DNA from 2 places in the Lentzea sp. genome. Region 1 is predicted to be linked to the other one. Evidence: riboswitches for the same ligand, from Rfam matches in the RefSeq annotation. Region 1 holds a riboswitch; the other holds the start of a gene.
What was found. A riboswitch is a leader RNA that binds a small molecule or an ion and turns the genes downstream of it on or off. The one in region 1 is predicted to bind S-adenosylmethionine.
Positions count from the first base shown of each region.

Region 2: another riboswitch for S-adenosylmethionine. It lies ahead of VF330_RS22995 (aminotransferase class V-fold PLP-dependent enzyme); the one in region 1 lies ahead of thrC (threonine synthase).

Region 1 is NZ_DASVFL010000314.1:18,633-33,399, reverse strand. Features, by position in the region: gene holA (DNA polymerase III subunit delta) at 1-967, opposite strand, end outside; SAM riboswitch class I at 1,055-1,187, shown strand; gene thrC (threonine synthase) at 1,199-2,455, shown strand; gene VF330_RS32890 (DNA internalization-related competence protein ComEC/Rec2) at 2,436-5,225, opposite strand; gene VF330_RS32885 (ComEA family DNA-binding protein) at 5,262-5,954, opposite strand; gene VF330_RS32880 (DegV family protein) at 6,078-6,935, opposite strand; gene octT (diglucosylglycerate octanoyltransferase) at 6,956-7,669, opposite strand; gene VF330_RS32870 (histidine phosphatase family protein) at 7,666-8,271, opposite strand; gene rsfS (ribosome silencing factor) at 8,280-8,663, opposite strand; gene cspE (transcription antiterminator/RNA stability regulator CspE) at 8,805-9,008, opposite strand; gene nadD (nicotinate-nucleotide adenylyltransferase) at 9,094-9,675, opposite strand; gene VF330_RS32850 (cytochrome P450) at 9,855-11,024, opposite strand; gene VF330_RS32845 (glutamate-5-semialdehyde dehydrogenase) at 11,041-12,306, opposite strand; gene VF330_RS32840 (RecQ family ATP-dependent DNA helicase) at 12,448-14,532, shown strand; gene VF330_RS32835 (DUF1772 domain-containing protein) at 14,539-14,767, opposite strand, start outside.
Region 2 is NZ_DASVFL010000208.1:67,120-81,886, forward strand. Features, by position in the region: gene dnaE (DNA polymerase III subunit alpha) at 1-2,589, opposite strand, end outside; gene VF330_RS22965 (AsnC family protein) at 2,826-3,665, shown strand; gene VF330_RS22970 (inositol monophosphatase family protein) at 3,652-4,422, opposite strand; gene VF330_RS22975 (LysR family transcriptional regulator) at 4,446-5,348, shown strand; gene VF330_RS22980 (NAD(P)-dependent oxidoreductase) at 5,334-5,936, opposite strand; gene VF330_RS22985 (RluA family pseudouridine synthase) at 6,010-6,894, opposite strand; gene lspA (signal peptidase II) at 7,046-7,810, opposite strand; gene VF330_RS22995 (aminotransferase class V-fold PLP-dependent enzyme) at 7,819-9,150, opposite strand; SAM riboswitch class IV at 9,188-9,302, opposite strand; gene VF330_RS23000 (potassium/proton antiporter) at 9,376-10,854, opposite strand; gene VF330_RS23005 (M28 family metallopeptidase) at 10,994-11,926, shown strand; gene VF330_RS23010 (hypothetical protein) at 12,006-12,917, opposite strand; gene VF330_RS23015 (DoxX family protein) at 13,078-13,422, shown strand; gene VF330_RS23020 (hypothetical protein) at 13,536-14,003, shown strand; gene VF330_RS23025 (hypothetical protein) at 14,003-14,458, shown strand; gene VF330_RS23030 (hypothetical protein) at 14,486-14,767, opposite strand, start outside.

The DNA.
Region 1 (14,767 bases):
AGCGGCGGCCGTGCGCCGCGACGATCTTGAGCACGGCGCGCTCCAGCGCGTAGTCGGCGTCGGCCGCCACGCCCTTCACGTCGGCGTTGAGGCCCGCGACCACCTGCATCGCCTCGGCCAGCCCCGACTGGTCCCAGTTGCGCGACTGGCCCTGCGCCTTCTTGATCTTCCACGGCGGCATGCCCAGCGGACCGGCCAGGCTGAACGGGTCGGCCCTGCCGACCGCGGACACGCGCGCGACCGTGCGCACGGCGTCGGCCAGCGCATCCGCGACGAGCACGTGCGGCACGCCGAGCTGCATGGCCCAGCGCAACGCCTCCATGGCGCCCGCCCGGTCGCCGACGACGGCCTTCTCCGCCACCGCGAAGCCGGTCACCTCGGCCTTGCCCTGGTGGTAGCGGCGGATCTCCTCGACGGTGACCTTGCCGTCGGTGTCCGACACCAGCTGCGAGGCCGCCGCGGCCAGCTCGCGCAGGTTCGTGCCCACGGCGTCGATGAGCGTGGCGACGGCCTCCGGGTCGATCTTGCCGCCTGCCCGCCGCACCTCGTTGCGCACGAACGCCTCGCGCTCGGCGGACTTCGTGACCTTCGGGCACTCGGTGACGCCGGCGCCCAGCTTCTTCAGCTGTCCCGGCAGGTCCTTGGCCGCCTTGCTGCGCCCGCCGCCCGTGTGCACGACGACGAGCGTGACTCCGTCCGCGGGCGCTTTGGCGTAGGAGAGCACCGTGTCGGCGACCTCCTTGCCGATGTCCTGCGCGTTCTGCAGGACGATCACGCGCCCCTCGGCGAACAGCGACGGGCTCACGAGCTCGGCCAGTTCGGGAGGCGTGAGATCAGTCACCGGGACACGGGTCAGGTCCGCGTTCGGGTCGACCTCGCGTGCGGCCTCGAGAGCCGCCCGAACAGCACGTTCGACCAGCAACTCCTCCTCGCCGACGACGAGGTGCAGTGACTCCGGTGCGCTCACGACGGGCATCCTCCCACGTCCCGGATCGTGGACGTTTGTGGCTGAGCAACGGACCGGTGCCGTAGCTTGGTGGGCACAACTGAACACCGCTCATCCAGAGGGGCAGAGGGACCGGCCCGTAGAAGCCCCGGCAACCGGCGTCAGCGCAGCAGTGCACCACTGCGCGCAGACGATCACGGTGCCAATTCCGACCCGTTCGCTTTCGCGGGAAAGATGAGGAGATACCTCGCGATGACTGCTGTCTCTGTGCCCACGAGCACCAAGTTCGACCTCGGCCCCGCCCGCGCACTGCTGTGCCGTGAGTGCGGGAATGAAACTCCTCTCGCTCCCGAGTACGCCTGTCTGGAGTGTTTCGGGCCGCTGGAAGTGGCCTACGACTTCGGGAAGGTCCGGCGCGAGGACATCGAAGCCGGCCCCCGGTCCATCTGGCGCTACCGCGGCCTGCTCCCCGTTCCGTCCACTGTGGAACAGCACCCCAACACCGATCCCGGCGGCACCCGCCTGGTCGAGGCGCACAACCTCGCCAAGGCACTGGGAGTCCGCAAGATCTGGGTGAAGGACGACACCGGCAACCCCACCCACTCGTTCAAGGACCGCGTCGTCGGCGTCGCCCTCGCCGCCGCCCGCGAGCTCGGCTTCAAGGTGCTGGCCTGCCCGTCCACCGGCAACCTGGCGAACGCCGTCGCGGCGGCCGCCGCCCGTGCGGGCTGGAAGTCGGTCGTGCTGGTTCCCTCCAACCTCGAACGCGCCAAGATCCTCATGAGCGCGGTGTACGAAGGCGACCTGATCGCCGTCGACGGCAACTACGACGACGTGAACCGCCTCGCCCAGGAGCTCGCCGCGGAGAACGAGGACTGGGCGTTCGTGAACGTCAACGTCCGCCCGTACTACGCGGAGGGCTCGAAGACGCTCGGCTACGAGGTCGCCGAGCAGCTCGGCTGGCGCCTGCCCGACCAGATCGTGGTGCCCATCGCGTCCGGCTCGCAGCTCACCAAGGTCGACAAGGCGTTCCGCGAGCTCGGCCAGCTCGACCTGGTCGAGGCCACGCCGTACAGGGTGTTCGGCGCGCAGGCCACCGGCTGCTCCCCGATCTCCGCCGCCTTCAAGGCGGGCCACGACGTCATCCGCCCGGTCCGCCCGGACACCATCGCCCGCTCGCTGGCGATCGGCGCCCCGGCCGACGGCCCGTACGTGCTCGACGCGGTCCGCCGCACCAACGGCGCCATCGAGGACGTGACCGACGAAGAGGTCGTCGAGGGCATCAAGCTCCTCGCCCGCACCGAGGGCATCTTCGCCGAGACCGCCGGCGGCGTGACCGTGGCGACGGCGAAGAAGCTCATCGAGTCGGGTCAGCTCGACCCGGACGCGGAGACCGTGCTGCTGATCACCGGTGACGGCCTCAAGACCCTCGACGCGCTCGGCGACACGATCGGCCCGCGCGCGACGGTCCCGCCGTCGGCCGAGGCCGTCATCGACGCGCTGCGGTAGTCACCTCCTCCCGGACGCGATCTCCTGTTCTCAGAAGGAGATCGCGTCCGTCTGGACCCACCCGGTGCGCGGGAACCGTTTCAGGTCCTCCATCACGTGCGGCCCGACCGGCCGCACCTCCGCGCGCCATGCCGCGATCCGTTGCGGCCACGGGGCTTCCGCCTTCAGCGCGTTGTAGTGGTAGTCGTGCCAGACGTGCGGCGCGATCCTCAGCTCGTCGTCGAACACGTACTCGGACACGAGGTCGTACGCCTCCTCCGGCGTCGTCGCCTTCGTGGGCGGCAGCACGTGCGTGGTGACCGCCTTGTGCGTGATGGCGCGTGTGCCGTCGTCGAGCGTTTCGCAGATGTAGTAACCGAAATCGGGCTTGAGCTCGTCGTGCGGCCACGGCGTGGCCGAGTAGTTCATCTGCCACAGCGCCCAGGGGAACCCCGGCGTGCCGCCGGAGATCGGGTAGCGCGCGTTGTGCAACCTGACCCAGACCATCTCTTCTCCTCCGTACGACTCGATTGCCCGGCAACACCGCCAGGTCTCCGTCCTTGTCCGTGCGCAACACCAGCGCACCTCCCGTCCGCAGCTCGTCGACCACGTGCGGACTCGGGTGCCCGTACCTGTTGCCCTCGCCGACGCTCACCAGCGCGACCCGCGGCCTCACGGCCCTCAGGAACGCGGGCAGCGAGTACCGCGAGCCGTGGTGCGGCACCTTGAGCACCTCGGCGGCGAGGTCCCGCTCCCCCAGCAACGCCGCCTGACCTGCCAGCTCGACGTCACCGGTGAGCAGCACCCGCCCGGCCCTCGTGTAAGCCTTGAGCACGAGCGAGTAGTCGTTCACCGTCGTGTTCGCGTCCTCGGCGACCGGCGGCCGCCGCGGTCCCAGCACCTCCAGCTCCAGTCCCGGCAGGGCGAACCGCTCCCCCGCCTTCGGTTCCACGACCCGCACTCCGTGAGCACGGGCCCGCGCACTGACCTCCCTCCACGCCCACTCGGGCTCCTTGAGCGGCCCGACCGCCACCGCACCCACCGCACGCCCGGTGAGCACCGCGTCGAGACCGCCGACGTGGTCCGCGTGCAGGTGCGTGAGCACGAGCAGCGGAATCCTCTTGATCCCCAACGTCTTCAGGCACCGGTCGACCGCGCCGGGATCAGGCCCGGTGTCGACGAGGACCGCTCTGTCGGCGTCGTCCGTGGCGAGGACGACCGCGTCGCCCTGCCCGACGTCGCAGCTGATGGCCTTCCAGCCCTCCGGTGGCCAGTCCGGTGCCACCACCTTCAGCGGCACCAGCACCACGAACCCGCCGACGAGCACCGCGACGACCAACGTCCGCGTCTTCTTGAACCGCAGCAACAACACCGTCACCGCCACGACCGCCGTCAACGCGACCGCGCCGGTCCAGCCCCTCGGCCAGCCGACCGCCGCACCGGGCACGGTCGCCGCCTGCCGCCCGACCTGGATCAGCCAGGTCACCGCGGGCCCGGCGACGTGGACGACCAGCTCGGCCGCCTCCGGCCAGAGCGGCGCGACGACCGCCGCCACCACGCCCAGCACCGTCGCCGGCGCGACCACCGGTCCGGCGACGAGGTTGGCGACCACCGACACCAGGCTCACCTGGCCGCTCAGCCCGGCCACCACCGGAGCGGTGGCGAGGCTCGCCGCCGTCGGGATGACGATCGCCTCGGCCAGCCCTCCCGGCACGCCGCGGTCCTTCAGCGCTCGCGCCCACCGGGGAGCGACCAGCACCAGTGCCGCCGTGGCGATCACCGACAACGCGAACCCGGGATCGCCGCCCAGCGCCGGGTCGACGAGCACCAGGACGAACACCGCCGTCGCGAGGCTCGGTACCGCGGACCGCTCCCGGCCCAGCACCAACGCCAGCAACGCGACCGCGCCCATGACCGCGGCCCTGAGCACGCTGGGCTCCGGACCGGCCAGGACCACGAACCCGACCAGCGCCACCATCGCGGCACCGGCTGCCTGGCGCGGACCGAGCCGGCGCAGGAGCAGGTAGACCGCCCCGCACACGATGGCCAGGTTCGCGCCGCTCACCGCGAGCAGGTGCGAAAGACCGGCCGTGCGGAACTCGTCGACTATGCGCGGCACCATGCGTTCGGTGTCGCCCACGACCAGTGCCGGGAGCAGTCCGGCTTCCTCGTCGTCCAGGACCGCACTGGCGTGCCGCAGGCCTGCCCGCAGTTCGCCCGCCCAGGTCTGCCAGACCGGTGCCGGTCGCGGGTCGAGCGGCGGACCGCGGACTCGCAGCAGCGCCGACGCCAGGTCACCGCCCCTGGGCGGGGCGAGCGTGCCCTTCACCGTCACTCGCTGACCTGGCAACAGATCGCGCCACCTGTCGGCGGGCGCCAGCAGCACCAGGTGGGCGCCGTCCGCGCTGGCGGTCAGGATCACGTGGTCGACACCGCCCTGCTGGCCGCCGAAGCCTTCCGCCCGGATCCCCCGCGGCCTGGTGTCGACCTCCACGGTCAGGGTCGTGCTCCGGCCTTCGTTCGCGGCCACGCGGAGCGGGTGGGTCTCGGCCCTCAGGACGTTGCCGCCCACCCAGGCCGCCGCCACCGGACCGGAGATCAGCAGCGCGATGGCGCACGTCCTGGTCCACCACGCTCGCCGCCAGGCCAAGAAACCGATGGCGCCGGCGGACAGTCCTGTCAGGACTGACATCTGCCAGTTCAGGAACAGACCGGCTACCGCGGTCGCCCACACCGCTGCGGCGGCCGGTGCCAGGCGGAAGTCGTGGGTCGTCAGGTGAGTGCGAGGCACTGGTGTCTCCCTTGGACGGGCAGAGGCGGTGGAAAGTCAGGTGTGGACGAGGTCGGCCAGCTTGGCGAGCTTCGAGTCGCCGATGCCTTCCACGTCGCGGAGCTCGTCCACCGAGGCGAAGGGGCCCTTGCGGGTGCGGTGGTCGACGATGCGCTGAGCCGTGACCGGACCCACGCCGGGCAACGAGTCCAGCTCGGCGGCGGTGGCCGCGTTCAGGTTCAGCTTGAGAGGCGCGGCGTTGGGGGCGTTGGCCGCTGCCGGCGGAGGGATGCCCACGGCGATCTGCTCGCCGTCGGTCACCTTGCGGGCGAGGTTCAGGTCGTGGAGGTTCGTGCCCGGCTTCAGCCCGCCGGCCAGGCGGAGGGCGTCGGCGACCCGCGCGCCGGAGGTCACCGTCACGAGGCCGGGGGTGACGACCTCGCCGACGACGTTCACGACCAGTTCCGGCGCGGGGGCCGTGGTGCTCACGAGCGCGAGGGCCGGGGCCTGCTCGGCGGCGGGGCTCTGCCACCAGCTGCCCAGGCCGATCACGGTGCAGGCCACGGCGATGCCGACGGCCAGCAGACCTCGGCGCGGGAGGCGGGGAAGGGTGAAGCGACGGCGGGGCGGACCGTGTTCGTCCGAGTCCTCGGATCGCGCGAAGACCAGGGTCGGGTCGGCGCGCACCTTCTCGGCCAGCGCGGCCAGGCGTTCGCTCGGGCGGTCGTCCGGATGGGGGCGGGGGAGCATGCGAGCGACGCTACGGAGCGGGGCGGGTGGGGAGGTGGGGTGAGCTCCGGGGCTGTGGATTACTCGCGGGTTGTGGACAGGTCGCGATCACTCGCCACTCGGGGACGGGAAGTTGTCGGGGGTCTATGGGATGCTGTCGGGTCCTCCCGGCAGCACCACGACGCCCAGCACTCCCGGACCGGTGTGCGCGCCGATGACCGCGCCGACCTCCGAGATCACGCAGCCCGTCGAGCCGGGCAGGCGTTCGTCCAGGCGAGTCGCCAGCTCGGCGGCGCGTTCGGGAGCGGCCAGGTGGTGCACGGCCAGGCCCACGGGTCCGTCGCCCGCCGCGGCCGCCGCGAGGTCGACCAACCGGCCGACGGCACGGCTCATCGTGCGCACCTTCTCCAGCGGCACGATCCGGCCGTCTTCCATGTGCAGCAACGGCTTCACGGCCAACGCGGTCCCCACCAGCGCCGCCGCCGTGCCGATCCGCCCGCCGCGACGCAGGTGGTCCAGCGTCTCCAGGCAGAAGAACATCCGGGTCTGCCGGGCCGCGGAAGCAGCGGCCTCCTCCACCTCGGCGTGCGAACGTCCGGCCGCGGCGGCCGCGCACGCGCGCAAGACCGAGAACCCGAGACCCATGCCCGTCGACCGCGAGTCGACCACGCGGATGTGGGAGGAACCGACTTCCTCGGCTGCCAGCCGTGCGGCCTCCCACGTCCCGGACAGTTCACGGGACAGATGCACGGACACGACCGCGTCGGACGACGACAGCACCTCGCGGTACACGTCGGCCATCTCGCCGGGGGTGGGACGCGACGTGGTCACCCGGCGGTGCTCGGCGAGGGCGCCTGCCAGCTCGGACGGTCCGAAGTCGACACCGTCGAGACGTCCGGCACCGTCCACCGCCACGTGCAACGGCACCACGGTGATCGAATGGCGCTTCGCGAACCCCTCGGGCAGGTATGCCGTGGAGTCGGTGACGATGGAGATGCGCACGAGCGACGAGCCTACGGGGCTCACTCCCCCGGCGTGCTCATCGCCACGGACGAGATGAGAGCGGCCATCGCCCCGCCCACGAGCTCGTGGCCCTCCCAGCCCCAGTGCATCCCGTCGGGGTTCCCGGCACCGGACCGCACGTGGTCGCCGATCACGGCCGGCAGGTCCAGCAACGGCACCCCCGCACGTCCGGCCCACCCGCGCACAGCCGCCGCGGCAGCCGGGTGCCCCTGGTGCGCGTACGCGTAAGTCGGCGCCCGATGCACCGACGGCACGATCCCGACCGCGGGCATCGTGTACTGGAGATTGCGCACCGACTGCAGCATGTCCCGCAGGTACCGCGCGGTCAGCGCCGGTGGCAACGACGCACGCGTATAGGGCGCCAACCGCGGCTGCACGTCCTGATAGCGCGCACGAACCCAACGCCGCAACCAGTCCGGCCGCACGTAACGCAGTCCTTCGCGCAGGTACGTGGGCAACGGCGACGGCAGCGTGTCCATGCTGCCCACCGCGAACACCAGCACGTCCGTCTTGGGCAGCAACGACCAGATGCGCGGGTCACCGGTCAGCGCCCACCACGCGTCGCGGGCCGTCCACCCGAACCCGGCCGCCAGCTCCGCCGCGCCGCCCAGCTCGGCGGCGCAGATGTTGTGCCACAGCCGCGGGTGATCGGCGGGCAGCGGTCCCGACGGCCCGAAGAACGACAGCGAGTCGCCGAGGACCAGCAGTCTCAACGCGTGGTGCCCGCGTTGTACGACGTCAGCCGCCACTGGTCGTCACGGCGGGTGAACACGGTCCAGTGGCAGTTGGAGATGCCGCCGAGCTGCGACCAGTTCTCCACCGGCAGGCCGAGCAGCCGGCCCGTCAAAGCGCTGATCAGGCCGCCGTGCGCGCACAGCAGCACGGTCGCGGAGAACTCCGCGTCGACCTCGTGCACGACCTGGATGGCCCGCTCGGCCACGTCGACCCGCGACTCGCCGTCCGGCGGCGTGTAGGTCGGGTCGGTGCGCCACACCGTGACCGCTCCCGGCCACTCCTGCTCGACCTCGCCCAGGTTCAGGCCCTGCCACTTGCCCAGGTGGGTCTCGCGCAGCCGTGCGTCGATCCGCAACGGCACGTCCGCGGACGTGGTGAACACCTTCGCGGTCTCCCGCGCGCGTTGCAGGTCGGAGGCCACGACGACCTCCGGTTCGAACCCGGCGAGCACCGGCACGGCGAAGCGGGCCTGGTTCAGGCCGGTCTCGGTGAGCGCCGAGTCGAGATGACCCTGCAGACGACCTGTCGCGTTGTAGTCGGTCTCACCGTGCCGCCACAGCACGAGCCGGCTCAGGGCCATCAGCTACCTCATTCAGCCGTGGAGTCGGCGGGGACGTCCGCTTCGAACTCGATGCGCGGGCAGTCCTTCCACAGCCGCTCCAGGCCGTAGAAGCTGCGCTCCTCGGTGTGCTGCACGTGCACGACGACGTCCACGAAGTCCAGCAGCACCCACCGGCCCTCGCGGGCCCCTTCGCGGCGCACCGGCTTCGTGCCGGCCTCCCGCAGCTTCTCCTCGATGTTGTCGACGATCGCGCCGACCTGCCGCTCGTTGGGAGCGGACGCGATCACGAACACGTCCGTGATCACGAGCTGGTCGGAGACGTCGAGCACCGTCACGTCGTGCGCCTTCTTGTCGGCCGCTGCGTTCGCCGCGACCAGCGCCAGCCGTCGTGCCTCGTCGGTGGCTGCCACGTCACTCCTCTGACTTCCGGTGCGCGTCGATACGCCCACACGAGTTACCGAGGGTACCGGCGAGCGCCAAACGGGTACCGCGCACCCAGGCATGACGAAGGCCACCTCAGCGCCCTGAGGTGGCCTTCACCTGCGCGGAGCCTAGAGCGGGCGGACCTGCTGGGCCTGCGGCCCCTTCTGGCCCTGTCCGACCTCGAACTCGACCTTCTGGTTCTCCTCGAGCGACCGGAAACCCTTGGACTGGATCTCCGAGTAGTGCACGAAGACGTCGGCCGAGCCGTCGTCGGGCGCGATGAAGCCGAAGCCCTTTTCAGCGTTGAACCACTTCACGGTGCCTGTAGCCAAAGTCTTGCCTTCCACGAACCAGCAACAACCCGCTGATTGTTGCCTCCCGCGCGCTCGGATGCACGCAAAATCCACTCGAACGTGGTTACGACTCGGAGTACAGACCCGTCTTGGCGATGTACTGGACGACACCGTCCGGAACCAGGTACCACACGGGCTGGCCCGAGGCGGTGCGCGCGCGGCACCCCGTGGAGGAGATCGCCATGGCCGGGACCTCGACGAGCGAGACCGCTCCCGGCGGCAGGTGGCGGTCGTTCAGCGTGTAGCCCGGACGGGTGACCCCGATGAAGTGGGCCAGCTCGAACGCGTCCGCGGCGCGCTTCCACGACAGGATCTGCTCCAGCGCGTCGGCGCCGGTGATGAAGAACAGCTCGGCGTCCGGGTACTGCTTCTTCAGGTCCGTGAGGGTGTCCACGGTGTACGTGGGGCCGTCGCGGTCGATGTCGACGCGGCTGACCGAGAACCGGGGGTTGGACGCGGTGGCGATGACCGTCATCAGGTAGCGGTCCTCGGCCGGCGAGACCTCCCGCGACGACTTCTGCCAGGGCTGACCCGTCGGCACGAAGATCACGCGGTCCAGGTCGAACCTGTCCTGCACCTCGCTGGCGGCCACGAGGTGGCCGTGGTGGACGGGGTCGAACGTGCCGCCCATGACGCCGATGCGCATCGAAACAGCGTAGACCGGCGCGGGGCCGCTCCCGAGGCCTCGCGCCGGTCGTGCTGATCACACCGCACGGCCCAGGGGGAGGTCGGGCCGTTCGGTGCGCGGCCCACCCCGAAGCAGAGCCGCGCACTGGAGGAACGCGCTGCCCCGGCGCTCATTACGCGGTCGGGCCATGATTTTTCCTAATGGGCCACCACGAGCTTCACCGGTCCCCTGACCAGCGATCCCCTGCGGAACTCGACGGGTTCGGCGAGGCGCAGGCCGGGCATGCGGCGCACCAGGGTGCCGAGCGCGACCTGCAGTTCCATCCTGGCGAGCTGCGAGCCGAGGCAGAAGTGGATGCCGTGGCCGAACTGCAGGTGCTGGCCGACCTCGCGGTCCAGGTCCAGCTCGTCGGCGTGCGCGTACGCGGCCGCGTCGCGGTTGGCCGACGACACCACGACCAGCACGGCGTCACCTTCCTTGACCAGCGCGTTGCCGACCTGGACGTCCGCGGTCGCGATGCGCGTGAAGCCGGCGCCGCTGCCCAGCGGGATGTACCGCAGCAGTTCCTCGACGGCGTTCGGCAGCTTCTCCGGGTTCTCGCGGAGGCTCGTCAGCTCGTCCGGGTGGTCGAGCAGCGCCACGACGCTGTTGGCGATCATGTTCGCCGTGGTCTCGTGGCCCGCGACCAGCAACGTGATCCCGAACCGGACGAGCTCTTCCTCGCTGAGGCGGTCGTCGTTGTCCCGCGCGGCGACGAGCGCGCCCATCAGGTCGTCCGTGGGGTTCGCACGGCGCTTCGCGACGAGGTCGGTGAAGTAGGCGTGCAGGTTCATCATGCCGTGCATCGCTTCTTCGGGCGTGTATCCGCCGACCGTCGCAAGCACCTGGTTCGACCACCTGCGGAAGTCGTCGCGGTCCTCGAACGGCACCCCGAGCAGCTCGCAGATGACCGTGACCGGGAACGGCATGCTGAAGCCCTCGACGAGGTCGCCGGGGTTGCCGAGGTGGTCGAGCAGCTCGTCGGTGATCTGCTGGGCGCGCGGCCGCAGCTCCTCGACGCGGCGGACCGTGAACGCCTTGGACACCAGCCGGCGCATGCGCGAGTGGTCCGCGCCGTCGTGGGTGAGGATGGAGCCGCCCGGTGCGATGAGCGGCTGCATCCTCGGCACGTCCTGCCCGACGGTCCTGGCGCGGCTGAACCGCGGGTCGCCGAGGACGAACTTCGTCTCGTCGTAGGTCGTGACGAGCCAGCCCTCGCCGCCGTACGGGTACGTCACGCGCGAGACGGGTTCGTCGCGCCGCAGTCGTTCGTAGGTCGGGTCGAGGGTCAGGCCGTCAGTCTCGGAGAACGGGTACGTGGGAGACATGTCTCCGAACGTAGAGCTACGCCTTGGGCCGTGTGTGTCCTTCGCCCCAGACGACCCATTTCGAGGACGTCAGCTCGGACAGGCCCATCGGGCCGCGGGCGTGCAGCTTCTGCGTGGAGATGCCGATCTCCGCGCCCATGCCGAACTCCGCGCCGTCGGTGTAGGCGGTGGAGGCGTTGACGAACACCGCCGCCGCGTCCACACGGGCCGTGAACTTGCGTGCCGCCGTGACGTCGTTCGTCACGATGGCCTCGCTGTGGCCGGAGCCGTAGGTCGCGATGTGCTTCACGGCCTCGTCCAGCGAGTCGACGACCTTGGCGGCGATGTCGAGGCTGAGGTACTCGGTGCCCCAGTCGTCGTCCGTCGCCGCGACGACGTCCACCTGCCGGGCGAACTGCTCGTCGCCGTGGACGGTCACGTTCTCCTGCTGCAACGCCTTGGTGACGCGCGGGACGAACTCGTCGGCGACGTCCTTGTGCACCAGCAGAGACTCCGCCGCGTTGCACACGCTCGTGCGCCGCGTCTTGGCGTTGAGGACGATCGCCTCGGCCATGTCGAGGTCGGCGTGCGCGTCGACGTAGACGTGGCAGTTGCCGACGCCGGTCTCGATCGTGGGAACCGTGGCCTGCTCGACGACGGCGTTGATCAGACCGGCGCCGCCGCGCGGGATCACCAGGTCGACGAGGCCGCGCGCGGTGATGAGGTGCGTGACGGACGCGCGGTCGTGGCAGGGCAGCAACTGCACGCAGTCGGCCGGGAGGTTCACGCTTTCGAGCGCGTCGCGCAGGACGGCGACGAGCGTGGTGTTGGAGTGCTCGGCGGTCGAGGAACCCCGCAGCAGCGCGGCGTTGCCCGACTTCAGCGCGAGCCCGGCGGCGTCGACCGTGACGTTCGGGCGGGCTTCGTAGACCATGCCGACGACGCCCATCGGTACGCGGACCTGCTTGATCTCCAGGCCGTTCGGGAGGAGGCCGCCGCGCAGCACCTCGCCGACCGGGTCGTTCTGGCCCGCGACGGTCTCGAGGCCCTTGGCCACGCCTTCGACGCGCGCCTCGGTGAGCGCGAGGCGGTCGAGGATGCCCTCCGGGAGGCCCGCTGCCCTGCCCGCTTCGAGGTCCTCGCGGTTGGCCTCGATGATCTCCGGCGCGCGGTCGCGGAGAGCGGCGGCCATCGCGTGCAGCGCGGTGTCCTTGCGCTCGCGGGTGGCGAGGACTAGTTCGTCGGCGGCGACTCGGGCGCGGCGAGCGGCCGCGTGCACCTGGTCGCGCAGGTCATCAGTCACGTCGAACAGCTTACGACCTGCGGTTGAGCGCCCGAGAACAGGTTTTCGCGCCCGCGAGTTCGCCCTCAGGGCGAACTCGCCGCCGTCTGCGGAGCAGCGGCGATCCGGCATTGTCAGAGTGGCCTGGCAAGCTTGCTCCCCATGGACGACATCGCGTTGAGGGAACTGGCGGAGGAGCGGCTCCGGGCGCTGGCGGGCCCGGAGGCGGTGCTGCGCGAGGACCAGTGGACGGCGATCCACACCCTCGTGGCCCAGCGCCGCCGGGCTCTCGTCGTCCAGCGCACGGGCTGGGGCAAGTCGGCCGTCTACTTCATCGCCACGGCGTTGCTGCGCCAGCTCGGCGAGGGGCCGACGGTCATCGTGTCGCCGCTCCTGGCGTTGATGCGCAACCAGGTCGACGCCGCCGCGCGGGCGGGGGTGCACGCGGTGACGATCAACTCGGCCAACACCGACGAGTGGGACGCCGTGCAGGAGCAGGTGGCCGCGGGAGAGGTCGACGTGCTCCTGGTGAGCCCGGAACGGCTCAACAACCCCGACTTCCGGGACGCGGTGCTGCCCTCGCTGACGGCGTCGGCGGGTCTGCTCGTCGTCGACGAGGCGCACTGCATCTCGGACTGGGGCCACGACTTCCGGCCGGACTACCGCAGGCTGCGGACGTTGCTGACGGAGCTGCCGCCGGGGGTGCCGGTGCTGGCGACGACGGCGACGGCCAACGACAGGGTGGTCCACGACGTCACCGAGCAGCTCGGTCTCGGTGCCGAGGAGGGCACGCTGGTGCTGCGCGGGCCGCTCGACCGCGACAGCCTGCGCCTGTCGGTCGCGACGCTGCCGACCGCGGAGGCGCGGCTGGGCTGGCTGGCCGAGCAGCTCGACCGGCTGCCCGGTTCCGGGATCATCTACACGCTCACGGTCGCGGCGGCGGACGACATCGCGGCGTTCCTGTCCTCGCGCGGCTTCGCGGTGACGGCGTACTCGGGCAAGACCGAACCCGCCGAACGCCAGCGAGCCGAGGAGGACCTGCTCAGCAACCGGGTCAAGGCGCTCGTGGCCACGTCCGCGCTGGGCATGGGGTTCGACAAGCCGGACCTGGGGTTCGTCGTCCACGTCGGCGCGCCCTCCTCCCCCATCGCCTACTACCAGCAGATCGGCCGCGCGGGCCGCGGTGTCGAACGCGCCGAGGTCGTCCTGCTGCCGGGGCACGAGGACCGGGACATCTGGGCCTACTTCTCGTCCCTGGCCTTCCCCGCCGAGACCGTGGTGCGGCAGGTGTTGTCGGCGCTCGACGGCGCGGGCCGGCCGCTGTCGACGGCGGCGCTGGAGCCGATGGTCGAGCTGTCCCGCGGCCGGCTCGAGGTCGTGCTGAAGGTGCTCGACGTCGACGGCGCGGTGCGGCGGGTGCGCGGCGGCTGGGAGTCGACCGGGAGGCCGTGGGAGTACGACGGCGAGCGGTACGCGCGCATCGCGGAGGCCCGCAGGGCCGAGCAGCAGGTGATGATCGAGTACCTGCGGACCTCCGGGTGCCGGATGAAGTTCCTGCAGGACCAGCTCGACGACCCGAGCTCGCACGAGTGCGGGCGCTGCGACAACTGCACCGGCGAACGCCAGTCGGTGGAGGTGTCCGAGGTCGCGGCGGAGGCGGCGCGCGAACGGCTGCTGCGTCCCGGACTCGACGTGGCGCCGCGCAAGATGTGGCCGACCGGCATGGCCGCGATCGGGGTGCCGCTGTCCGGCAAGATCCCGGCGTCCGAGGTGGCGGCGACCGGCCGCGCGCTGGGCAGGCTCACCGACATCGGCTGGGGCAACCGGCTGCGCGACCTGCTGGGCGACTCGCCGGACCAGGACATCCCGGACGACGTGTTCGCGGCGTGCGTGAAGGTGCTGTCGGCGTGGGGCTGGGACGAACGACCGGTCGGCGTCGTGACGGTCGGATCGCGGCGGCGGCCGGCGCTGGTGGGCAGCTTCGGGCAGAAGATCGCGGCGATCGGGCGGCTGCCGCTGCTGGGCACCGTCTGGCTCGGCGAGTCGACGCACCGGGCCAACTCCGCCCAGCGGCTGGCCGGTCTCGTGCGGTCCGTCGAGGCACCGGACGTGTCCGGTGTGGACGGTCCCGTTCTGCTGGTGGACGACCACGTCGACACCGGGTGGACCATGACCGTGGCCGCTCGGGCGCTCAGGAAGGAGGGGGTGCCCGCGGTGCTGCCGTTCGCGTTGGCGGTGACGAACTGACCGGACTCAGAACCCGAGCAGCAGGGCGACCGTCGACCCGAGGCTCGCGAGACCGCGCACGTGGTTCCAGAGCGTCCACCTGCGCAGGTACTCGGGCCAGTAGGCGTCGTCGGTCCGGTCGAGGCGGTTGTTCATCGGCACGTTGACGACCATCGTCAGCAGGAACGCGCCGACGACGTAGAGCAGGCCGCCCGCGACCCGGCCCTGGAAGACCTCGAAGGCGCACAGGACGGCG
Region 2 (14,767 bases), on a different contig from region 1:
CTCCTTGCGGCTCTTGATGATCGACTCGACGACGTTCGCGCCGACGTTGCGGATCGCGCCCAGGCCGAAGCGGATGTCCGTGCCGACCGCGGAGAACCGCAGCGCCGACTCGTTGACGTCCGGCGGGAGGACCTTGATGCCCAGGCGGCGGCACTCCGCGAGGTAGACCGCGGACTTGTCCTTGTTGTCACCGACGGACGTGAGCAGCGCGGCCATGTACTCGGCGCGGAAGTTCGCCTTGAGGTACGCGGTCCAGTACGAGATCAGGCCGTACGCGGCGGCGTGCGACTTGTTGAACGCGTAGCCGGCGAACGGGAGGATCGTGTCCCACAGCGCCTTGATCGCCTCGTCGGAGAACCCGCGCGGGTCGTTGCGCATGCCCTCCTGGAAGCCCTCGAACTCCTTCGCGAGGACCTCGGCCTTCTTCTTGCCCATCGCCTTGCGGAGCACGTCCGCGCGGCCCATCGAGTAGCCCGCGACCTCCTGGGCGATGAACATGATCTGCTCTTGGTAGACGATCAGGCCGTGCGTCTCGCCGAGGATCTCCTTGAGCGGTTCCTCGAGCTGCGGGTGGATCGGCTTGACGTCCTGGCGGCCGTTCTTGCGGTCCGCGTAGTCGTTGTGCGCGTTCACGCCCATCGGACCGGGGCGGTACAGCGCGCCGACGGCGACGATGTCCTCGAACGACGTCGGCTGCATGCGGCGCAGCAGGTCGCGCATGGGACCGCCGTCCAGCTGGAACACGCCGAGCGTGTCACCGCGGCCGAGCAGCGCGTAGGTCTCCGGGTCGTCCATCGGGAGCGTGTCGAAGTCCGGGACCGCGTCCTTGCCGCGGTTCATCTCGATGTTCTCGATGGCGTCGCCCATGACCGTCAGGTTGCGCAGCCCGAGGAAGTCCATCTTCAGCAGGCCGATGTTCTCGCACGACGGGTAGTCCCAGCCGGTGATGAACGAGCCGTCGTCGCGGTACCAGAGCGGGATGGACTCGGTGAGCGGGTCCTTCGACATGATCACCGCGCAGGCGTGCACGCCGGCGTTGCGGATCAGGCCCTCCAGGCCGAGCGCGGTGTCGAAGATCTCCTTCACCTGCGAGTCGGTCTCGAGCAGCGACCGGACCTCGGCGGCCTCGCCGTAGCGCGGGTGGCTCTTGTTGACGATGCCGTTGAGCGGGATGTCCTTCGCCATGATCGGCGGAGGCAGCGCCTTGGAGATCTTGTCGGCGATCGCGAAGCCCGGCTGGCCGTGGTGCACGCGCGCCGAGTCCTTCAGCGCGGCCTTGGTCTTGATGGTGCCGAAGGTGATGACCTGGGCGACCTTGTCGGCGCCGTACTTCTCGCTCGCGTACCGGATCATCTCGCCGCGGCGGCGGTCGTCGAAGTCGATGTCGATGTCGGGCATGGCGGTGCGCTCGGGGTTCAGGAACCGCTCGAACAGCAGGCCGTGCGGGATCGGGTCGATGTTCGTGATGCCCATCGCCCACGACACGGCGGCGCCCGCGGCGGAACCGCGGCCGGGGCCGACGCGGATGCCGACGCTGCGGGCGTAGTTGATGAGGTCGGCGACGATGAGGAAGTACGCCGGGAAGCCCTTGTCGATGATGACCTGGGCCTCGAAGTCGCAGCGGTCGATGTACTCCTGGGGCACCTCGGAGTCGCGGAACCGCCACTCCAGGCCGCGCCGGATCTCCTTGCGGAACCAGGACGCCTGGTCCTCGCCCTCGGGGACCTCGAAGTTCGGGATGCGGTCCTTGACGCTCCAGATGTCGTCGTAGGACTCGACCATCTCCGCGACGAGCAGCGTGTTGTCGCACGCCTCCGGCAGGTCCTTCCAGATCTGCCGCATCTCCTCGGACGACTTCAGGTAGTAACCATCACCGTCGAACTTGAACCGGTTCGGGTCCGTCAGCATCTTGCCGGACTGCACGCAGAGCAACGCGGAGTGCGTGTCCGCCTGGTCCTTGGTGACGTAGTGGCTGTCGTTGGTCGCGAGCGGCGGGATGCCGAGCTTGCGGCTGATCTCCAGCAGGCCCTCGCGGACCCTGGTCTCGATGTCGAGGCCGTGGTCCATCAGCTCCAGGAAGAAGTTCTCCTTGCCGAAGATGTCCTGGTAGTCGGCGGCGGCCTTGAGCGCCTCGTCGACCTGGCCGAGCCGCAGCCGGGTCTGCACCTCGCCGGAGGGGCAGCCGGTCGTCGCGATGATGCCCTCGGAGTGCTGCGCGACGAGCTCGCGGTCCATGCGGGGCTTGTAGTAGTAGCCCGTCTTGCTCGCCTCGGTGTGCAGCCGGAAGAGGTTCCGCAGGCCGTCCGCGTTGCGCGCCCACATCGTCATGTGCGTGTAGGCACCCGCACCCGAGATGTCGTCGCCGCGCTGGCCCGGGTCGCCCCAGAAGACCGGCTTCTTGTGCAGGCGGTTGTGCGGCGCGAGGTAGGCCTCGATGCCGATGATCGGCTTGATGCCGGTCTTCCGCGCCGTTTGGTAGAACTCGTCGGACCCGTACATGTTGCCGTGGTCGCTCATGCCGACCGCCGTCATGCCGAGGCGTCCGGCCTCCTCGAACAGCGGGGCCACCTTGGCCGCACCGTCCAGCATCGAGTACTCGGTGTGCACGTGCAGGTGCACAAACGAGTCCACCACGGGCAACCCCCTTGTGTAGCAAGCGTTTCTGCGCGAACAAGGGACTCTCACGTCCTGGCGCCCGCCAACCCTACAGGCCGCGCGCGGCGGTGGCATGCGCGAGTCGCCGACCCGGCTGGCGGCGTGCCGCGTGATCACGATCCGGCGGGCGGTGCCACGGTGGTCCCGGCCTCCGAGTAGCGTTTGCAACCGTGGTGGCCCCCGATCCCGTAGACGCCCGCCTGCTCGCCGTCTTGGCCGAGACGGGCCGCGCAGCCGTGCACGAGCTCGCGCAGCGGCTGGGCATGGACCCCCGCGAAGCCGCCATGCGCCTCATCACGCTCTCCGGCAGCGGCCTGCCCGTGCTCGTCGGCGTCGAGTGCGACCCGAACGGCGTCCGCCGCGCCCTCGCGAACGCCGCCGCCTACGGCAACTACTTCGGCCCGCCCCAGTCCGGCCCGTACGCCGTGCACCAGAGCGGTCCGCACCAGGTCCAGCAGCCGTACGGACCGCAGGGCCCGGTCAGCCAGCCGTTCCCGGCCCAGCCCCAGCCCCAGCCGCAGGCCACGTGGGGCCCGCCCCAGTCGGCCGGGTGGGTGCGCGCGGACCAGCCGCAGCCCAAGCCCGTCTCGCGCACCGGCAAGATCGGCTCCTCGCTGGAGGCCGACAGCCTGGAGGGCGCGCACCTGCAGATCCAGCTGGTCGAGGTGGTCGACCCGGCGGACTTCCTGTTCACGGCGGCCGGCTACAAGCTCGCCGACGGCGAACGGGCCGTCGTCGTGCACACCGAGGTGACGAACGCCTCGCAGGTCTCGTACACCTCGCTGCCGGACATGTACCTCGTGCTGGTCACCAAGACCGGCGAGACCGTCACGAAAGCGCCGGTGTCGCTGTCGTCGCGACCGGCGCACAAGCTCGGCGTGCAGCCCGGCGAGACCGCCGGCGGCCACACGGTGTTCGTGCTGCCGGACGCGACCGAGGTGATCCAGGTCCGCTGGAGCGTGCGCCCCGAGGTGGACCTGAACACCCTCGTCTGGACTATCGACGACTGAGCACGTCCAGCGCCGCGCCGTGCACCCCCGGCGCGGCGGCGACGTACTCGGGGGTGTCGATCGTCCACGGCTCGCCGTCGAGGCCGGTGACGACACCGCCCGCTTCCTGCACGAGCAGCACACCGGACGCGTGCGCGCGCACGTTGTCGTGCTGCCAGTGCACGTCCATCCGTCCCGCGGCGACCTGCGCGAGCTGGTGCGTCACCGGCACGGAGACCCGGACGTAGAGGGCGGCCTTGGCCATCGCGGTGAACGAGGCGCCCGTCTTCTCGGCGATCTCCGCCGGCTGGCCGGGCTGGGCCTGACCGGTGCCCGCGAGCGCGCCGTCGAGCGAGGTCTTGTCCGAGACGGTGAGCCGCACGCCGTTGAGGAACGCGCCGCCGCCCTCGGTGGCGGTGAACATCTCGTCGAACAGCGGGAAGTAGACGACGGCGAGCACCGGGCGGCCGTCGCGGACCAGGCTGACGCCGATGTTCCAGTCCGTCATGCCGTGGATCGCGTTCAGGTTGCCGCCGACCGGGTCGATCAGCCACCACTCGCCGTCCTCGATCGGGCCGGAGCCGTGCTCGTCGTTGAGCCAGCGGGCGGCGGGGTTGATCTCGGCCAGCGCCGGCTCCAGCAGGTCGACGACGGCCTCGTCGTTGGCGCGGACGGCGGCGATCACGTCGGCGAGGCTCGACGTGCGGGACTCGGTCGAGTAGCGCTTCAGCAGGCGCGCTCCGGCACGGCGGACGGCGGCGGTGGTGGGGACGAGCACGGCTTCCTCCAGGATTGGTGGTCATGCAAGCGGATCTGAACCTGCTGACGGTGCTGGACGCCCTCCTCGAGGAGGGCAGCGTGATGGGAGCGGCGGAACGGCTGCACCTGTCGTCCCCCGCGGTCAGCAGGACGCTGGGACGGATCAGGAAGGTGACCGGCGACGACATCCTGGTGCGGACGGGTCATTCGATGACGCCGACGCCGTACGCCCTGGGGATCGCCGAGGAGGTGCACCGGCTGGTGCGGGAGGCCAACGCCGTGCTCTCGCCGAGCCGTGAGCTGGACCTCGCGTCGCTGGACCGCACGTTCACCATCCAGTGCCACGACGCGCTGGCGTCGTCGCTGGTGCCCGTGCTGGTGGGGAAGATCGCGGAGCAGGCGCCCGGTGTGCGGTTGCGGGTGCTCGCCGAGCACTCCTCCGACACCGACGACCTGCGGCACGGCCGGGTCGACCTGGAGCTCGGCGGTGGCGCCCCGGACCTGCCGGAGTTCCGCTCCGAGACCCTCGGCACCGACCCGCTCGCCGTGCTGATGCGCGCGGGCCACCCGTGCACCGGCCACCTGGACCTGCCGGCCTACGCGGCCCAGCCGCACGTGGTGGTCTCGCGGCGCGGCCGGTTCACCGCGCCGATCGACGACCTGCTGGAGTCGCAGGGCCTGCACCGCCGGGTGATCGCGACCGTGGCGACGGTCCACTCGGCCCTGCAGATCGCGGCCGCGAGCGACGCGCTGGTGACCACGACGGCGATCCTGTGCCGTCCGCTGATCGAGGCGTTCGGGCTGGTCACCCGGCCGTTGCCCGCCGAGTCGCCGGAGGCTCCGGTCAACTGCAACTGGCACCAGCGCTACGACTCGGACCTGGCCCACGCCTGGCTGCGGGAGCTGGTGCGGACGACTCTCGCCGAGGTGTTAGGACAGGGGTAGCGCCACCGCGCCGGGGAAGCGCGGGGCCTCGGCCTCGTCGAGCATGGCGGCGGCCACGGTCTCGCGCCCGACGGTGGCGCGCAGGTCGAGCGGCGGCCCTTCGTCCAGGCCGACCGTGCGCCTGGAGGGACTCTCCGGCTCGTCGCTGAGCACCCCGGCGTGGAAGACCGTGCCGCCGGCGGCGAGGACGGCGTTGTCGGCCGCGACCTTGTCCGGGATCCGGTCGCCCAGGAACTTCTCCAGCACCGCGGCGCCCTCGCCCGCCGCCTCGGCGGACGGGCCCGTGCCGTAGGCGCCGAGCCAGATGATCCGCGCCGGACCGGAAGCGACGACCGCCTCGGCGCCGGCCGACAGCACGCCGGCGGTTTCCGTGCCGAGGCCGGACAGGACGACGGAGTCCGGGCCGACGACCGCCGCGATGCTCGCCGGGTCGCTCACGTCGCCCGCCACCTTGCGCAGGTTCTCGTGGTCGAGGGCGATCCGCCGCGGGTCGCGGGCGATGGCCGTGACGGTGTGGCCGCGCTCCAGGGCCTGCCGGGTCAGTGCGAGCCCGGTGCGGCCGGAGGCGGCGAGAACGATCAGGTTCATGCCGGAAACGCTATTGAGCACACCGGTTAACATCAAGTGCAACGTTATCAACCGATGATTTACCCAGAAGCAATCAGCCTTCGTCGCGCAGCTTCTCCAGCGCCTGCGCCAGGTCGTCCGGGTACTCGGAGGTGAACGTGACCCACTGCCCGTCGGCCGGGTGGTGGAACCCGAGCTGGTGCGCGTGCAGCCACTGCCGCGAGACGCCGAGGCGCTTGGACAGCGTCGGGTCCGCCCCGTACGTCAGGTCGCCCACGCACGGGTGGTGCAGTGCCGAGAAGTGCACGCGGATCTGGTGCGTGCGGCCGGTCTCCAGGTGGACCTCGACGAGCGACGCCGCCCGGAACGCCTCCATCACCTCGTAGTGGGTGATCGACGGCTTGCCGGAGTTCATCACCGCGAACTTGTAGTCGTGCTTCGGGTGCCGGTCGATCGGCGCGTCGATGGTGCCCTTGATCGGGTCCGGGTGGCCCTGCACGATCGCGTGGTAGACCTTGTCGACGGTCCGCTCCTTGAAGGCGTGCTTCAGCGCGGAGTACGCGGACTCGGACTTCGCCACGACCATCACGCCCGTGGTGCCGACGTCGAGCCGGTGCACGACCCCCTGGCGTTCGGCGGCGCCGGACGTGGCGACGCGGTGGCCGGCGGCGGCGAGCCCGCCCACGACGGTCGGCCCGGTCCAGCCCGGCGACGGGTGCACGGCGACCCCGACGGGCTTGTCGACGACGATGATGTCGTCGTCCTCGTGGATGACCTTCAGACCCTCGACGGGGATCGCCTGGACGGTGACCGGCTGCGGCGGCGCGGGCAGCGTGATCTCGAGCATCGCCCCGGCCGTGAGCCGGTCGGACTTGCCGACGACCCGGCCGTCGACCAGCACGTCGTCGGAGTCGGCGATGGCCGCGACGGCGGTGCGGGACAGGCCGAGCAGCTTCGCGAGGCCAGCGTCGACGCGCATGCCGTCCAGACCGTCGGGAATCGGCAGCGTTCGGTAACCGCTCACGCGGGGGGCCTCGACCTTCTTCTGGCTTGGGTTCACCTCGTGGCGCTGAGCTGGGCGTTCGTCACCAGCAACCACACGGGCAGAACCCTGAATTTACCAGGAGCGGCTACTTCGGCTCCTGCAGCCCGTCCTGGCCGGCCGGTGCGGGCGCCGGCGTCAGGACGTCCTCGTCCTTGGAGATCGTCCCGTCGTAGTCGTGCCGCATGAGCGCCAGGACGATGATCGTCGCGCCACCGCCGACGATCGCCATGTCGGCGATGTTGAACACCGGCCACACGCGGCCGTACGGGTCGAACAGGGACAGGAAGTCCACGACGTGGCCGCGCATCGGTCCCGGTTCGCGGAACAGGCGGTCGGCCAGGTTGCCGACGGCACCGCCCAGCACCAGGCCCAGCCCGACGGCCCAGCCCTGCGAGCGGAGGTTGCGGGAGATCCAGACGATGAACCCGGCGACGCCGAACGCGATCAGCGCGAGGATCCACGTCCAGCCCTCGGCCAGCCCGAAGGCGGCGCCGGGGTTGCGGACGAACGTGAGGTGGAGCAGGCCGCCGAAGATCTTGATCGGGTCGGCGTCCTCGAGGAACGCCACGGCCACGACCTTGGTGAGCACGTCGAGCGCCAGCACGCCGGCGGCGAGGACCGCGAGGAACTTCGTCTTCGGCTCGGGCAGCGACCCGGTGAACGAAAACCCCTCGACGTCGTCGTCCCCGCTGTCCGCGGGAGGCTCGGCCTTCTTCTCCCGCACGGGCACCACGACCTCGAACGAGGGCTCCTGCGGCTCGCTGACCTGCGTCTCCGCGGGTTTCTCAGCGACCTCGGCTGAAGCCTTCTCCTCGGACTCGGGCTCGTCGGTCACCACGTCGTTGTCCACTTACAGGACTACGCGAGGAACGGCGGAAGGGTTCGGCCGTCGTCCTCGGCGACCCAGCGGCCGTCCTGCTGCACGTACGTCCACTTCGGACCCTCGGTGACGAGGGTGCGCAGCGCGGCGACCAAGCGGTCGACGTGCTCGGCGGTCGTGCCGAGGCCGATCGACGCGCGCACGGCGCGTTCCTCGTGCGAACCGACCTTCTTGACGAGACGGCCCACGATCACGTGCGCGCAGAACGCGCCGTCGCGCACGCCGATGCCGTACTCGGCGGAGAGCGCCGCCGCGAGGAAGCCCGCGTCGAAGCCGGAGACCGTGAAGCTCACGACGCCGACCTTGTCCGCGTCGGTCAGGATCGCGAGCTCGCGGAAGCCCGGGACCGTGCGCAGGCCCTCGCGCAGGCGCGTCAGCAGCTCCTGCTCGTGCGCGACGGTCTGCTCCCAGTGCCGCGACAGGATCTCGCAGGCCGCGGCCAGCGCGTGCACGCCGACGACGTTCGGGCTGCCGGCCTCGTGCCGCTCGGGCACCGCGGACCAGGCCACGCCGAGCCGGTCGCCGTGGTCGGTCACCCTCGACGTGGCGCCGCCGCCCACCAGGTACGGCTGGGCCTGCTGCAGCCAGTCGGCGCGGCCGACGAGCACACCGGCGCCGAACGGCGCGTAGATCTTGTGGCCGGAGAACGCGATGTAGTCGACGTCGAGCTCACGGGCGTTGATCGGGCGGTGCGGGGCGAGCTGCGCGGCGTCGAGCGCGATGCGGGCGCCGTGCCTGCGGGCGACCTTCGCGAGCTCGGCGACGGGCCACAGCTCCCCCGTGACGTTGGACGCCCCGGTGACGATCACGAGTCGCGGACCGACCGGGGCGGCGGCCAACGCCCGGTCCAGCGCGACGACGGCGGCGCTGGACGAAGACGGTGCAGGGATGCGCTGGACGTGCGGTCCGCGCCACGGCAGCAGTGCCGCGTGGTGCTCGCTGTCGAACAGCACGACGGCGGTGTTGCGGGGGACGCTGCGCGCCAGCAGGTTCAGCGAGTCCGTGGTGTTGCGGGTGAAGACGACGGTGTCGGACGAGTGCGCGCCGACGAACCTGCGGATGCGGTCGCGGGCCTGCTCGTAGACGCGGGTCGAGACCTGCGAGGCGAACCCGGCGCCGCGGTGCACGCTGGCGTACCAGGGCAGCAGCTCGTCGACGGCGTCGCGCACCTCCTGCAGGCACGGCGCGCTCGCCGCGTGGTCGAGGTTGGCGTAGGTGACGCGCTCTCCGGTGACCAGCGGGACCCGCAGGTCGGCGCCGACGACAGCCGGAACCGCCGTGGTGGTGCTGGGGGTGATCGCGAGCGTCATCGAGCTGCCTCCGAGGCCAGGGGCCCCGTTCTGCGAAGGCCCGCGCTTGACCGGCGCCCCGCGCGCCGGACCAGGTCCTCACCAAGGGCACCCCACCGCGGTTGGAGGGTTGCCGGCCAGCAAGCTTGGGCTTGACGCTGGCTCTCATGACCTGCCGACGACGTTAGCGGAGGGTGACGCGCTCGTCGACACCCGATTCACATGCTGGGAAGGCTCGCAGACCGATCATTCCCCGGTCTCGCCCTTCCACCGGGCGTAGCGGCCGGCCCGGTCGACGGCGCGGACGCGCCGTTCAGCGCCCTCGCGCGCCTCCTCGGTGGTGACGATGAGCAACTGGTCGTCGGTCTGCAGCCGGGTCGTCGGCTGTGGCGTGAAACTCTTCCCGCCGCGCACCACGAGGCTCACCGTGGCGCCGGTCGGCAGCCGCAGCTCGGACATGTAGACGCCGTGCAGCTTCGACCCGCGCTGGATGTGCACCTGGAGCAGCTCCGCGCCCAGCTCGTCCAACGGCGAGGAGTCGACCTGGACCTCCTGCGGCTCCCCCGCCCGCACCAGCCCGAGACGCCGGGCCAGGAACGGCAACGTCGTGCCCTGCACCACCGTCAGCACGATGACCAGGACGAAGACCACGTCGACCAGCTCACGGGCGCCGTCCAGCCCCTGGATCAACGGGATCAGCGCGAACACGATCGGCACCGCGCCCCGCAGCCCCGACCACGAGAGGAACGCCTGTTCCCGCCAGGGCACCTTGAACGGCAACGAGGACAGCACCACCGACAGCGGCCGTGCGACGAACGTCAGCACCACGCCCGCGACCAGTGCGGGGAACAGCACGTCCAGCAGCCGCAACGGTGACGCGTAGAGACCGAGCAGCACGAACAGCCCGATCTGCGCGAGCCAGCCGAGTCCTTCGGCGAACGAGAGCGTGTCGGCGCGGTGCGGCAGGCGGGCGTTGCCGAGGACGAGCGCGGCGACGTAGGTGGCGAGGAACCCGGACGCGTGCACGAGATCGCCCGCGGTGTAGGCCATCACGCACACCGCGACGGTGGCGAGCGGGTACAGACCGGTGGCCGGCAGCGCCGCGCGTCTGAGCCCCGCACCGCCGACGACGCCCAGCGCGACACCGATGAGCGCGCCCGCGCCCAGTTCGTAGAGCACCAGCAGCGGCGCCGTCCAGGAGATCTGGTCGGACGAGGCCAGCAGCACGACGGCGATGTACACCGGAGCGTCGTTGAGACCCGACTCCAGCTCCAGCGCACCGGTGAGCCGCGCGCCGACCCCCAACGACCGCAGGACGCTGAACACCGCGGCCGCGTCCGTCGACGACAGCACCGCGCCCCACAGCAGCGCCATCCGCCAGTCGAGGCCCAGCAGGAAGTGCAGCGCCGTGCCGGTCACGGCGACACTGACCGCAACGGCCACTGTGGACAGTGCCACGCCCAGCCACAGCGACGTCTTGACGGCGTGCCAACGGGTCGTGAGCCCGCCCTCGGACAGGATCAGCACGAGCGCGGCGATGCCGAGCGACTGCGTGAGGTCGGCGTCGTCGAACTTGATGCCCACGACCGACTCGCCGAGCAGGACGCCGATCCCGAGGTACAGCAACAACGAGGGCAGGCCGAGGCGCGTCGACACCCGCACCGCGATCACGGAGACCAGCAGGACGGCAGCGCCGATGCCCAGAACGACCGTGACGTCACCCACCTGGACCATTCTGGTTGATCACCACCGATCTGGACGAATCAGGCGCGTTAACAACTCCAGCCGTTCGCCCCTAGCAGGGGCGTGCTCGGTGGAGCACGTTGATCAGTGGCTCAATCCCAACCCTGCACGGAGTTGAACCATGAGGATCCTGATCGCGCTGGCGGCCGCCTTGACGGTGGCCGGAACCACGACAGCGCACGCGGCCGCACCGGCGGCCCTGGCAGCACCGAACATCTCGGTCGCGAACGTCCAGTCGCACCTCACCCAGTTCCAGTCGATCGCGAACGCCAACGGCGGCAACCGCGCTCACGGACGCCCGGGGTACCTGGCCTCGGTGAACTGGGTGAAGGGCAAGCTCGACGCGGCCGGCTTCACCACGCGCGTGCAATCGTTCACCAACGGCGGCGCCACCGGCTACAACCTGATCGCCGACTACCCCGGCGGCGACGCGAACAACGTCGTGATGCTGGGCGGTCACCTCGACAGCGTCACCGCGGGCCCGGGCATCAACGACAACGGCTCGGGCTCCGCGTCGATCCTGGAGGTGGCCCTGCAGATGAAGGCCACCGGGTTCCAGCCCACCAAGCACGTCCGGTTCGGCTGGTGGGGCGCGGAGGAGCGAGGCCTCGTCGGCTCGACCTTCTACGTGAACTCCCTGTCGACGACGGACAAGTCGAAGATCAAGGCGTACCTGAACTTCGACATGACCGGCTCGCCGAACCCCGGCTACTTCGTCTACAGCGCCTCCGGCCAGCCCTCCGGCTCGCTGGAGCTCCAGCAGCGCCTGCAGGCGGGCTTCACGGCGATCAACGTCCAGACCGAGCTGACCAGCGTCGGCGGCCGCTCGGACCACGCGGCCTTCGCGCGCTCCGGCATCCCGGTCGGCGGCACCTTCACCGGCGCCGAGGGCACCAAGACCTCGGCCCAGGCGCAGAAGTGGGGCGGCACGGCCGGCCAGGCCTTCGACCGCTGCTACCACGCCTCCTGCGACACCTCGTCCAACATCAACACCACGGCGCTCGACCGCAACGCGGATGTGATCGCCTCCACGTTGTGGGCGACGGCGGCGTGATCGGCTAGGCACCTGCCCGGCCTCGTCGAGTTCCGGCTCGACGAGGCCGGGCACCGGCGCCTAGAAGGCCATCACCGCCTCATCGCACACCCCCGGCGCACTCGAACAGCACCGGGCTGGTCCCCACGGCCCCGTACAGGTCGCCGTCGTCCGTCAGGGACGCGAACGCCACACCGCCGGACACCGGAACCCCGCGCCCGGGCTCCTCGAACACCGCCGTGTCACCCCAGGCCGAACGAGCCAGCACGTGGCCGTGCGAGTTCACCGCCACCGCCTCGGACACGCCCCCGAACGGCTCGCTCGCCACCCCGGCCAGGTCCCACCGCACGACCTCCGAGCCGGCGACCCCGACCGCGTACGAACCGCGCACCGCGCTCACCCGCACGTCGCCGAGCGGCACCACCCCGGCAGGGCGAACCCACTGCGCGCCACCGGATGACGACACGAGCACCGAGCCGTCGTCCGCGATGCCCACCGGTTCGAAGGACGCGTCCGCGCCCGGAACCCGGTGCGGCACAGCGGAACCCGCCGGCCACACCACCGGCTTGCCGTCGGAGCGGCCGAGCACGTCGCCACGCTCGTTCACGTCCAGCGCCTCCACCCGGTACTCGCCGGGTAAGCCCTGCAGCGCCTCGTACGCCCCCGCCTGCCACCGGGAAGCCGCCGGGAACGTGTACGCCGACAGCACCACCACGCCGGACGAGTTCACGTCCACCGCACGGGTCGTGTTGCGGGAGAACGACAACTGGTCGGCCAGCTGCCCGTCCTTCCACACGAGCACGGTGCTGCCGTCCGCGGACCAGAACGACCCGTTGCCCACCGCGTACGAGCCCGCCCCGGACACCACGCCCCCGGACCGCACCGCCTGCGGCACCGGCAGTTCGACGAACCCCCAGGACCCGCAGGCGGGCACGGCCTCTGCTGACGCGGGCGCCACCGCGAGAGCCGAAAGCAGCAGCGCGCCCGCGAGGACGCGCCATCCCCCAGTCATGACCATCGCATTCCCCTTCATGCCGATTCGGTCTTGCACTGCAGACCGTAGCGGCGGGGTCTGACAGTTTTTTGAGCCGGAACGACGAAGGGCCACCGTCCGAAGACGACAGCCCTCGTGGATCCGGGGTGTGGACGCGCGCGAACCGTATGCTCGCCCGATGACGTTGACCATCGCGTTGTCGGTCGTGCTGGCCCTGCTGTTCGTCGCGACGGGCGCGGGCAAGCTGTTCGGCGCGAAGGCGTCATTGGAAGCACGTGACCACTTCCGGATGAACCCCGCCCTGTGGCGGACGATCGGCGCGCTGGAGTGGGCGGGCGCCGCCGGTCTGATCGTCGGGCTGGTCACGTGGGAGTGGGTCGCGCACGCCGCCACCCTCGGCCTGGGGCTGCTGATGGTCGGCGCCACGATCACCCGGTTGAGGTACGACTCGAAGCCGGTGGGCGTCGTCGTGGACCTGGTCCTGCTCGCGTTGCTGATCCTGCTGCTGTTCCTGGACCGCTGACGCGTGCCTCGCATCTGCTCACCTGAGTAGAACTAACCATGGCGGTCCAGGCGTGGGCTCCTCCAGACTTCGTTCGGGGTGATCGAGGGATCATCCCGACAGGGGGAAACCACATGCGTGTCATAGCTTTGGCCTGCGCATTTTCGCTTCTGGGCGCAGGAGTCGCCTCCGCCGCCGAGCCGTCGACGTTCGTGTTCGACGCGGCCGCCAACGCGTTCCCGATCACCGCCACGAGCGGCGAGTGGACCTCACCTCCGGCGACGTTCACCGTCAGCCGGCGCGAGTGGGACGGCAACACGCTGCACGTGAGCGTCAGCAACGCGGGCAAGACCTACGTCCTCGACCTCTCGCGCCACGACGGGAACCCGATCACCACAGGCACCCACACCGGTCAGAAGGCACTGGTCGTCAACCGGAACCTGGGCTGCGCCGACACCTCGGCGGACTTCACCGTCGACCGCCTCGACCTGAACGACCAGGGGGTCGTCACCGCGCTGGACGCCTCGGTCGACCACCGCTGCGGCGACAGCCCGACCAACGCCCTGCTTGTCCGCGTCCACTACGTCCGGGGGAGCAACTGATGCGCGTCGCACTGGCCACGGCCGCCCTGCTGTTCATCGCGACCACACCGGCCCTCGCCGCCGAGACCGACCGCCTGATCTGGGACTCCGACGAGCACGCGCATCCGACGCAGGGCCGGTCCGGCACCTGGACGCCGCCGGAGCTGTTCTCCGCCCGGGAGCACCCCGGCAACACGATCCGCATCAAGGGCGAGTCCCCGGACGGCCGCGAGTACCTCATGATCGAGCTGACCAGGCACGACGGGCAGCGGATCACCGAGGGCCCCCACGAGGACCAGAAGGTGCTGGTCGTCAACCGCGGGCTCGGCTGGGTCGACGAGGCAGGCGACTTCGACGTCGACCACGTCGCCTACGGCTCGGACGGGCAGATCTCCGAGTTCGACGCGGCGATCGAGCACCATTACCTGGACGAGCCGGACACCACGTTCCGCGCGAAGGTGAGCTACCGGCGCTGACGCCGCCCGTCCGCGAACCGGACGGACTCAGCTGGTGCTGCGGCTCCTGCGGACCAGCACCGCGTCGGGGCCGCACAGGGCGCACGGCGTGAACTGGAGCTGTCGCGCTTCCTGCACCGGGAGGCCCAGCGTGGGCCTCCCGGCGAGCCAGGAGCACGAGCTCAGGTGGTACCGGGGCCGTTCGTCCAGCACCCGGACCTCGTCCACCAGATCGGCCACGACGAGCACGTCGGCCGCGTCGGTGTCCTCTTCCGGTGGTTCCTCGTCAGCGGACGGCGTGTCGCCTTCATCCGACTCCACCACCCGATG